DNA from 2 places in the Ectopseudomonas khazarica genome. Region 2 is predicted to be linked to the other one. Evidence: riboswitches for the same ligand, from Rfam matches in the RefSeq annotation. Region 2 holds a riboswitch; the other holds the start of a gene.
What was found. A riboswitch is a leader RNA that binds a small molecule or an ion and turns the genes downstream of it on or off. The one in region 2 is predicted to bind cobalamin.
Positions count from the first base shown of each region.

Region 1: linked by a shared signal. The riboswitch ahead of cobG (precorrin-3B synthase) and the one ahead of JLK41_RS20885 (energy-coupling factor ABC transporter permease) in region 2 are both predicted to bind cobalamin.

Region 1 covers NZ_CP068551.1:5,329,821-5,334,578, forward strand. Annotated here, with positions in the region: gene bufB (MNIO family bufferin maturase) at 1-112, shown strand, start outside; gene JLK41_RS25055 (HvfC/BufC N-terminal domain-containing protein) at 103-885, shown strand; gene JLK41_RS25060 (cobalt-precorrin-6A reductase) at 882-1,601, opposite strand; gene cbiE (precorrin-6y C5,15-methyltransferase (decarboxylating) subunit CbiE) at 1,598-2,800, opposite strand; cobalamin riboswitch at 2,953-3,133, shown strand; gene cobG (precorrin-3B synthase) at 3,228-4,565, shown strand; gene JLK41_RS25075 (precorrin-8X methylmutase) at 4,558-4,758, shown strand, end outside.
Region 2 covers NZ_CP068551.1:4,433,592-4,438,349, reverse strand. Annotated here, with positions in the region: gene JLK41_RS20890 (acyl-CoA dehydrogenase family protein) at 1-1,245, shown strand, start outside; cobalamin riboswitch at 1,294-1,497, shown strand; gene JLK41_RS20885 (energy-coupling factor ABC transporter permease) at 1,551-2,231, shown strand; gene JLK41_RS20880 (hypothetical protein) at 2,241-2,717, opposite strand; gene JLK41_RS25410 (hypothetical protein) at 2,714-2,968, opposite strand; gene amn (AMP nucleosidase) at 3,096-4,568, shown strand; gene JLK41_RS20870 (hypothetical protein) at 4,673-4,758, shown strand, end outside.

The DNA.
Region 1 (4,758 bases), 900 kb from region 2:
CCTGCTCGAGCGGGACGATCACCTGCCGCCTCTCGACGAGTTGCTGAGCGAACTGCAGCAGGCGCGGCGCATCGCCCGCGAGGTGCTCGGCGAGGAGGCGGCATGCGCCTGAACGAATGGCAGCGCGAGGTCGAGCGCTACTTGCTCGGCAACCAGTCGACGCCCGATGCCGCCCTCGCCGCCAGCCTGCTCGGCAGCGCCGCACTGAGCGCCGAACAGGGCCTGGCGATCTATCACAACGCCTATCGCGCACGCCTGCTCGAAGCCCTGCAGGGCGACTACGCGGCGATCCACGCCTGGCTCGGCGACGACGACTTTGAGCGCCTCGGCCGCGACTACCTCGACGCCCATCCCTCGGCGCACTTCAGCCTGCGCTGGCTGGGCGCCAACCTGGCCGGCTTCATCGAGCAGCACCTGGTCGCCGAGCAGGCTGCACCGCTGGCCGAACTGGCGCGCCTGGAATGGGCCTTCACCCTGGCCTTCGACGCCCACGATGCCGAGCTGCTGCGTGCCGAACACCTGGCGCAGCTGGCGGCACAGGACTGGCCGCTGCTGCGCGTGGCGCTGCAACCGAGCGTGCAATGGCTGACCCTGCAGCACAACAGCCTGGAGCTGTGGCGTGCCCTCAAGCACGAGCAGGCATTCCCGGGCAGTCATGCCCTGGAGCACGCCGAGACGTGCCTGATCTGGCGTGAGCAACTGGTCACCCGCTATCGCAGCCTCGACCCCGCGCAAGCGCAGGCCTTGCAGGCCATGGCCTGTGAGGGGCTGAACTTCGCCGAGCTGTGCGACAGCCTGCAGGAACTGGGGGAGCAGGCCCCTGTGCAGGCCGCACGCTGGCTGCACCAGTGGCTGAGTGACGGCCTGTTGGTGAAGGCGACCTAGCGCGGCAACGCCTCGAGCAGCGTCTGCAGGTCGCAGAAACTGCGCGTTGCCGGCGCCGGCTCGGGCCGGCGCAACAGCAGCACCGGCAGACCCAGCTCGCGCGCCACCTGCAGTTTCGGCTCGGTCGCCTGGCTGCCGCTGTTCTTGCTCACCAGCACGTCGCAGCGGATACGGGCGAACAGGGCACGCTCCTCGTCCAGCGAGAAAGGCCCGCGAGCCCCGATGATCTCCGCGCGGGGCGGCGCCGGCTCGCTCTGCAGGCAACGCACCGTCCAGTGCTGGTGCGCAGGAATCTCATGCAGATGCGCCAGCGGCTCGCGCCCGGAGGTGAAGAATGGCCGCTGGAAGGGTGCCAGGGCATGGCTGAGCCCGTCCCAGCCCTCCACTTCGCGCCAGTCGTCGCCGGCCGCAGGTTGCCAACCGGGGCGCCGCAGCGCCCAGCAGGGCACACCGCTGAGCACGGCGGCCCGTGCCGCGTTGGCGCTGATCTGCGCGGCGTAGGGATGGGTCAGGTCCAGCAGCAGTTCGATGCCTTCGGCGGCGATGAACGCGGCCAGCCCGTCGGCACCACCGAAGCCGCCCACCCGCACGCGACAGGGCAGGTCGTCCGGTACCCGGCCCAGGCCGGCCAGGCTGTACAGCGTTTCGGGGCCCAGCTGACGAGCCAGGCGCAGCGCCTCGCTGGTGCCGCCCAGCAGCAGGATGCGCGGCCTCACGGCTTGCGTACCGCCAGCAGGGTGATCGGCAACGCCGCCCGCCAGGTATCGAACCCGCCCAGCGGTTGCGCCTGCGCCACCGTCAGGCGCAGCAGCTCGCCGCCCTGCCGTTCGCGAAAGGCCACCAGCGCCGCCTCGCTCTGGATCGTCACCGCGTTGGCCAGCAGCCGCCCGCCCGGTTTGAGCGCGGCCCAGCACTGTTCCAGCAGCCCCGGCACGGTGACGCCGCCGCCGATGAAGATGGCATCCGCTGCCGGCAATCCGTCCAGGGCCTCCGGCGCATGCCCGGCCACCAGCTGCAGAGCGGGCACACCAAGGGCGTCGCGGTTGTGCCGGATATGCGCCTGACGGCCCTCGTTGGCCTCGATGGCGATGGCGCGGCAGGCGGGATGGGCGCGCATCCACTCGATGCCAATGGAGCCGCAGCCGGCGCCCACGTCCCACAGCAGCTCGCCGGGCAGCGGCGCCAGGCGCGCCAGGGTCACGGCGCGCACGTCGCGCTTGGTCAGCTGGCCGTCATGCCGATAGGCATCGTCAGGCAGGCCGCAGGTCGGCGGCAGCACCTGGGTCCCGGCGTCCGCCAGGCACTCCACGGCGAGCAGGTTGAGATCGGCCGCGCGCGGCAGGCTCCACTGCGCGGCCAGGCCATCGATACGGCGCTCCTCGGGCCCGCCGAGGTGCTCCAGCAGGGTCAGGCGACTGGCAGCGAAACCGCGCGCGCACAGCGCTGCGGCAACCTGGGCAGGCGTGTCGCCGTCGGCGCTCAACAGCAGCAGGCGCACACCGGGAAACAGGCGGGCATTGAGCGTGGCCAGCGGCCGGCCGACCAGCGAGACCACGTCCACCTCCTGCAGCGGCCAGCCCAGGCGCGCCGCCGCCAGCGACACCGATGACGGAGCCGGCAACACCTGCAGCTCATCGGCCGCCAATTGCCGCGTCAGGCTGGCCCCGACGCCGTAGAACATCGGATCGCCGCTGGCCAGCACGCATACCGCCTCGCCGCGCCGCGCCAGCAACGGCTGCAGGTCGAAGGGGCTCGGCCAGTGTTCCCGCTCGCCAGCGATGCACGGCGGCAGCAACGCCAGCTGGCGCGGCGCACCGACGATACGCGTGGCCGCCAGCAGGGCCCGCCGCGCAGCCTTGCCCAGGCCGGGGTAGCCGTCTTCGCCGATACCCACCAGGGTCAACCAGGGTTTCATCCACCTTCCTCGCAAGTAGCCGACAGGGCGCGTGTCGCGACGCCGCGCAAAGCGGGCATAATAGCGCCTTCGTCGGTGCCCCTTGTAAACGGGCCCAAGAGTCTGTTCACGATCTGCATGCGTCAGCCGCCGGTGGCTTTCCGAGCCTGGCGTTGCTGCAGTGGATCGTCGACAGCCTCGAAGAGGGAATCCGGAGCGATCAACCATCGCCACCGAGCTGCCCCCGCAACTGTAAACAGCGAGTCCGCTGCACATGCGCCACTGGGCAACCGGGAAGGCCGTAGCGGATGAAGACCTGTCAGCCAGGAGACCTGCCGACGAACGCTGGTCGCGAGTGCCAACATCGGGCGGGGTGTACCGATGCCATGAAACCCTCTCGACGGGTTTCGCTGGTCCGGTCGCCGCGTCGTTGTTGCTGGTGAACCCTGTGCGCGACTGTCCCCTCACCGCCGAACTGCCAACCCCTCGGGCTTCTGCCTGTCCGGGCCTGCTGCGCATCGTGCCCGCACTGGACGGCGGCATCTGCCGCGTCAAGCTGCCTGGCGGCGTGCTGCACAGTGCCCAGGCGCGTGCGATCGGAGAGGCTGCCCGGCGCTACGCCAGCGGTACCCTGGAGCTGACCAACCGCAGCAACCTGCAGATTCGCGGCGTGCTGCCCGGCCAGGAGAGCGCGTTGATCGGCGCACTGCTCGCTGCCGGTCTCGGTCCGCGCGTGGCCGCCGCCGACGACGTACGCAACCTCCTGCTCAGCCCTGCCGCTGGCCTCGACCCGCAGGCACGGATGGACGTTCGCCCGCTCGCCGGGCAACTCCTCGATCTGCTGCAGGACACCCCGGCGCTGCATGCCCTGTCAGCCAAGTTCGCCCTGCAGCTGGATGGCGGCGAAGCCCTGGCGATGCGCGAACACCCGCACGACCTGTGGCTGGCCGCCGCAGATGAACGCCACCTGTTGCTGGGCCTGGCCGGCTGCCCCAGCGACGCGCCGCTGGCGCGCATCGAAGCCGCGCAGGCGGTCGAGCTGGTGCACCAGCTGCTGCTGCTGTTCCTCGAACTGGCCACGCCCGAACAATCACGCATGCGCCAGCTGCTGGCGCAGCTCCCGGCCAGCGAACTGCTGCAGCGCCTGCAGGCACGCCTGGACTTCCCCCTGCAGCCGCCAACAGCCGACTGGCAGACGCCCGCAGGCGTCGAGCGGGCGCCCGCAGGGATTTATCCACAGGCCCGGGCCGGCCTGTGCATGGTCGTCGCCGGGGCCCAGCTGGGTCGCCTGCACGCCGAACAGCTGCTGGCCCTCGCCGAGCTGAGCGAGCGGTATGCCGGCGGTGAACTGCGCCTGACCCCCTGGCAGGGCCTGCTGCTGGGCAACGTGCCGCAGGCTGAGGCCGCAACCCTGAGCAACGCACTGGGCGAACTCGGCCTGCTGCACGAGGCCGGCGACCCACTGCTCGGGCTGGTCGCCTGCACCGGATCGGCCGCCTGCGCCCGTGGCCTGGCCGACAGCAAGCACCACGCGCTGCACCTGGCCGAGCTGCTGCGCGCCAACGGCGCCCGCCCGCAGACTCACCTCAGCGCCTGCCCGCGCAGTTGCGCCAGCGCGCGGGTACAGCCCTACACCCTGCTGGCCAGCACGCCCGATCACTACCAGCTCTATCAACGCACCCCCGAGGTGACCGGCTTCGGTCGCCTGCTGGTGCCGTCCATGACCATCGACGAGGCCGGCGCCTGGTTCGCCCGCCACCTTCCCGCAGGACTCCCTGATGCTTGATTACATCCGCGACGGCCAGGAAATCTACCGCCGCTCCTTCGCCACCATTCGCGCCGAGGCCAACCTGTCCGGCATTCCCGCCGACCTGGAGAAACTCGCCGTGCGGGTGATCCACGCCTGCGGCATGGTCGACGTGGTCGAGGACCTGCGCTTCTCCCCCGGAGCTGGCGCCGCCGGCCGCGCAGCCCTGCTG
Region 2 (4,758 bases):
CCGCTGACCATGACCTTCGCCGCCGTGCCGGCCATCAGCCTGCAGGCCAACGTCGCCGAGCAGTGGCTGCCGAAGATCCTCGCGACCGAGTACGACCCGCGCAACCTGCCGATGGAGCAGAAGAGCGGCGTCACCATCGGCATGGCCATGACCGAGAAGCAGGGCGGCACCGACGTGCGTGCCAACACCACGCGCGCCTATCCCATCGGCCTCGGCGGGCCGGGGCAGGGCTACGAGCTGGTCGGCCACAAGTGGTTCTGCTCGGCGCCGATGTGCGACGCCTTCCTGACCCTGGCCTACACCGACCGTGGCCTGTCCTGCTTCCTCCTGCCGCGCCATCGCCCGGATGGCTCGCGCAACGCGTTCTACGTCCAGCGCCTGAAGAACAAGCTGGGTAACTGGGCCAACGCCTCCAGCGAGGTGGAATACCGTGGCGCCTTCGCCTGGATGCTGGGTGAGGAGGGGCGCGGCGTGCCGACCATCATCGAGATGGTGGCCATGACCCGCTTCGACTGCATGGTCGGCTCCAGCAGCCTGATGCGCCAGGCCCTGACCCATGCGGCGCACCACTGCGCGCATCGCCAGGTCGGCGGCAAGCTGCTCGCCGAGCAGCCGTTGATGCAGAACGTGCTGGCCGACCTGGCACTGGAAAGCGAGGCGGCGCTGGCGCTGTGCATGCGCATGGGCCGGGCGCTCGACCATCAGCATGACGAGCAGGAGGACAAGTTCGCTCGCCTGGTCACCGCCGTGGGCAAGTACTGGATCTGCAAGCGCGCCCCGGAAATGATCTACGAGGCCAGCGAATGCATGGGCGGTGCCGGCTACGTCGAGGAAACCATCATGCCGCGCCTGTACCGCGAAGCGCCGGTCAACTCGATCTGGGAAGGTTCGGGCAACGTGCAATGCCTGGACGTGCTGCGCGCGCTGTCCAAGGAGCCCGGCGTGCTCGACGCGCTGTTCGCCGAGCTGGGTGATGGCCATGGTGATGCGCGCCTCAAGGCGCATATCCAGCGCCTGCAGGCGGACTTCCGTGACACCGCCGACATCCAGTACCGCGCACGCCAGCTCACCGAGGACATGGCCGTGGCACTGCAGGCCAAGTTGCTGCTCGAGGCGGGCAACAGCCTGGTGAGCGATGCCTTCATCGCCAGCCGTCTGGAAGGGCGAGGGCGGGTCTACGGGACCTTGCCGCGCGGCGTCGATGTCGAGGCACTGCTGGCGCGCAGCACGCCACACCTGGCCTGAGGTTCAGGCATCGATCGCCTGATGCGCTGTTTTTTGGCGCAACAGGCGAGTAATCTGGCGGCCGATGGTTCTGCGTGCGCACGCGTCACGCGGATGAAAAGGGAACAGGGTGCGGCGACTCTCGCCAAGGCCCTGGCTGCCCCCGCAACTGTAAGCGGCGAACGACACCCCTTGTGCCACTGACGATGGTCGGGAAGGCGGGTGAAGTGGCAAGCCGTGAGCCAGGAGACCTGCCATCGCTCACGGGCGTATTGCCCTTTCTTCCATCCGAATCGTCGCGCGGTGGGCGCGGCCAAGGAACCCCAATGCATATCGAACCCGGTGTCGTCGAAGGCGCCAAGATCCTGCTCAGCTACGCAACCGCCGTCAGCGCTCTCGGCCTCACCGCCAAGCTCGCCCTGGACAGCATCCGCAACAACGGCGGCGTCGCCGCACTGGCACTGCGCAGCCTGCTGACCACTGCGCTGGTGTTCTGCTTCTTCGAGGTCTTCCCGCACCACGCCGTGGGCGTGTCCGAGGTGCACCTGATCCTCGGCTCGACCCTGTTGCTGCTGTTCGGCGCCGGCGCCGCCGGCATCGGCCTGGCCGCCGGCCTGCTGCTGCAAGGGCTGTTTTTCGCGCCCTTCGACCTGCCGCAGTACGGGATGAACGTCACCACGCTGCTGGTACCGCTGTGGGGCATCAGCCTGCTGGCCAAGCGCATCGTCGCGCCGGGCACCGCATACGTGGAACTCTCCTACAAGCAGGCGCTGGCGCTGTCGACTGCCTACCAGGGTGGCATCGTCGCCTGGGTGGCATTCTGGGCCGTCTATGGCCATGGTTTCTCCGCCGAAAACCTGGCGGCGGTGGGCAGCTTCGGCCTGGCCTACATGAGCGTGATCCTGGTCGAGCCGCTGATCGACCTGGGCGTGCTGGCAGCCGCCAAGACGCTGTCGCGTTTCAGCCAGGGGCCACTGTTCAACGTGCGCCTGCACCAGGCGGCCTGATTCCGCTGATCAGCGGCGGCGCTGCCAGATCATCTGGCCGCTATTGCTCTCGGTGACCAGGTACTGGTCACTGAAGCGGTAGTAGGCCGCCGGGCGATAGTCGGGCGCGCCGCTCAGACGCACCATCAGCAGGCCGTCCTGACTGCGCCAGTGACCGCTGTACTGCACCTCGCCCGGGCTGTCGTAGGTCCACTCGGCGCCACCTGCGGCGGAGCGGCTCCATTGCGTGACGCTGCCGTCCGGGTTCAGTTGCAGCGTCATCACGCTGTTGAACGAGGCGAAGCTGGCGCCGCCGCTGTTGACGATCTTCTCGTGCACCCAGGTGCCGATCAGTGCCGGGTCGTGAATGACAGCGACGACAGGCGCCTGCTCGGCCTGCGCCGCTTCGCGCTGGAACAGGGCCTGGCGCTCCAGCACCTGCCCGTTGCGCGGGTCGCGTGCGGCGATCGAGGCGTTGAGCATCGCGTTGGCGTAGGTGGCATTCATGTTCGCCAGCAGCAGGCCGGAGCGTGGATCGCTGATCTCGGCGCGCAGCAGCTGGCGTCGTAGCGGCCCCTGAGGGTCAGGCGCAGGCTGCGGTTCTCCACATATTGCCCCTCCACCTGATCACCCTGCTGCTGCAGGATCAGCTCGGCGGGCTGACCGTCGAGCGTCGTCCGGTAGTGGCCATCGAGTTCGCCGGCGCGGGCGCCGAGACACACGGCGACGGCCAGCAGCAGGCAGAGTGCTCGAAGCATGGGGATGACCTCTGGGCAATTGCTGCAAGCCTAGCTGCTGGCATCGTGCCGCGAGCGTCGTCGCGCTATGTTTTCGTCGGCGTATGCAGGCAAGATAGGGATGTCCGTTCAGTCAGGAAGATGCATCGTGAAAGCCTGCTCAGATGATTTCATCGTTGTTCACACCCCCGAGGAGGCGGTGGACCGTCTCGCCGCCCTGCACCAGGAGGCCACTGGTGCGTTGAGCCAGGCGCTCAAGCGTTATCTCAAGGAGCGCATCCGTCCGGACGCCAGCGAGCACTGCCTGTTCCGCTACCCCGAGCTGCGCCTGACCTATTTGTGCCAGGGCGAGGTGCCGACCACCGTGCGCGCCTACGCCAAGGTGCAGGTGCCGGGCACCTACGCCATCACCGTGACCCAGCCGGCAGCGTTCCGCAAATACCTGCTGGAGCAGCTGCGCCCGCTGATGAACGATTTCACCCTGCGCGTGGAAGTCGGCCGCAGCCAGCAGAACATCCCCTATCCCTACGTGGTCGAGGGCGGCGATGAGCTGGCCGGCAGTGGCGTGACCGCCGCCGAACTGGCGCGGGTGTTCCCCAGCACCGATCTGTCCGCCGCCACCGATGGCACGGCCGACGGCCTGTACGACTGGGAAAACATCGACCCGCTGCCGTTGGCGCTGTTCGATGCGGCGCGCACCGACTTTTCCCTCAAGCGCATCCAGCACTACACCGGCAGCGACTGGCGCCATGTGCAGCCGTGGATTCTGCTGACCAACTATCACCGCTACGTCGATCAGTTCATCCGCCATGGCCTGGACATGCTGGTGGGCAACTCGCGCTTCAGCCGCATGGTGCTGCCGGGCAACGTGGTGATCAGTCGCGGTATGACCGAAGGCGAGATGCAGGCGATCATCGAGAACGTGGTCTGGCACCGCTACCAGATGCCGGCCTATCACCTGCAGGCCGAGGATGGCCACGGCGTGACCCTGGTCAACATCGGCGTCGGCCCGTCCAACGCCAAGAACATCACCGATCACCTCGCCGTGCTGCGTCCGCACTGCTGGCTGATGATCGGCCACTGCGGCGGCCTGCGTCAGTCGCAGACCATCGGCGACTACGTGCTGGCGCACGCCTACATGCGCCGCGACGGCATTCTCGATCGCGTGCTGCCGCCGCATATCCCGCTGCCGGCGCTGGCCGAGGTGCAGCAGGCGCTGCAGGAGGCGGCCAAGCTGGTGACCGGTGAGCAGGGTGACGAGCTGAAGAAGCGCCTGCGCACCGGCACCGTGCTGACCTACGACGACCGCAACTGGGAGCTGCGCTGGGCCCAGGAACGACCGCTGATCAACCTGTCGCGCGCGGTGGCGGTGGACATGGAAAGCGGCACCATCGCCGCGCAAGGCTACCGCCTGCGGGTGCCCTACGGCACGCTGCTGTGCGTATCGGACAAGCCCCTGCACAGCGAGATCAAGCTGCCCGGTGCGGCTGGCGCCTTCTACGAGCGCGCGGTGACCCAGCACTTGCACATCGGCATCGCCGCGCTGGAGCTGATGCGCAGCCAGCTCGACTCGCTGCATTCGCGCAAGCTGCGCAGCTTCGACGAGCCGCCGTTCCGCTGACGAGTACCTGCGTGGCCTGGCGCACAGTCCGGCCACGCAGTGGCGACGCCGCATCGCGCTTTGCCTTAGACTGACGCGCATCATGGATGAACGAGGCAATACGCATGGAACAGGCGCGTCTGCTGCTCACCGCGTTGTGGGAGCCCTTCAGTTTTCTCAGTCTTTTCCTCTACACCGGCCTGGCCTTGTT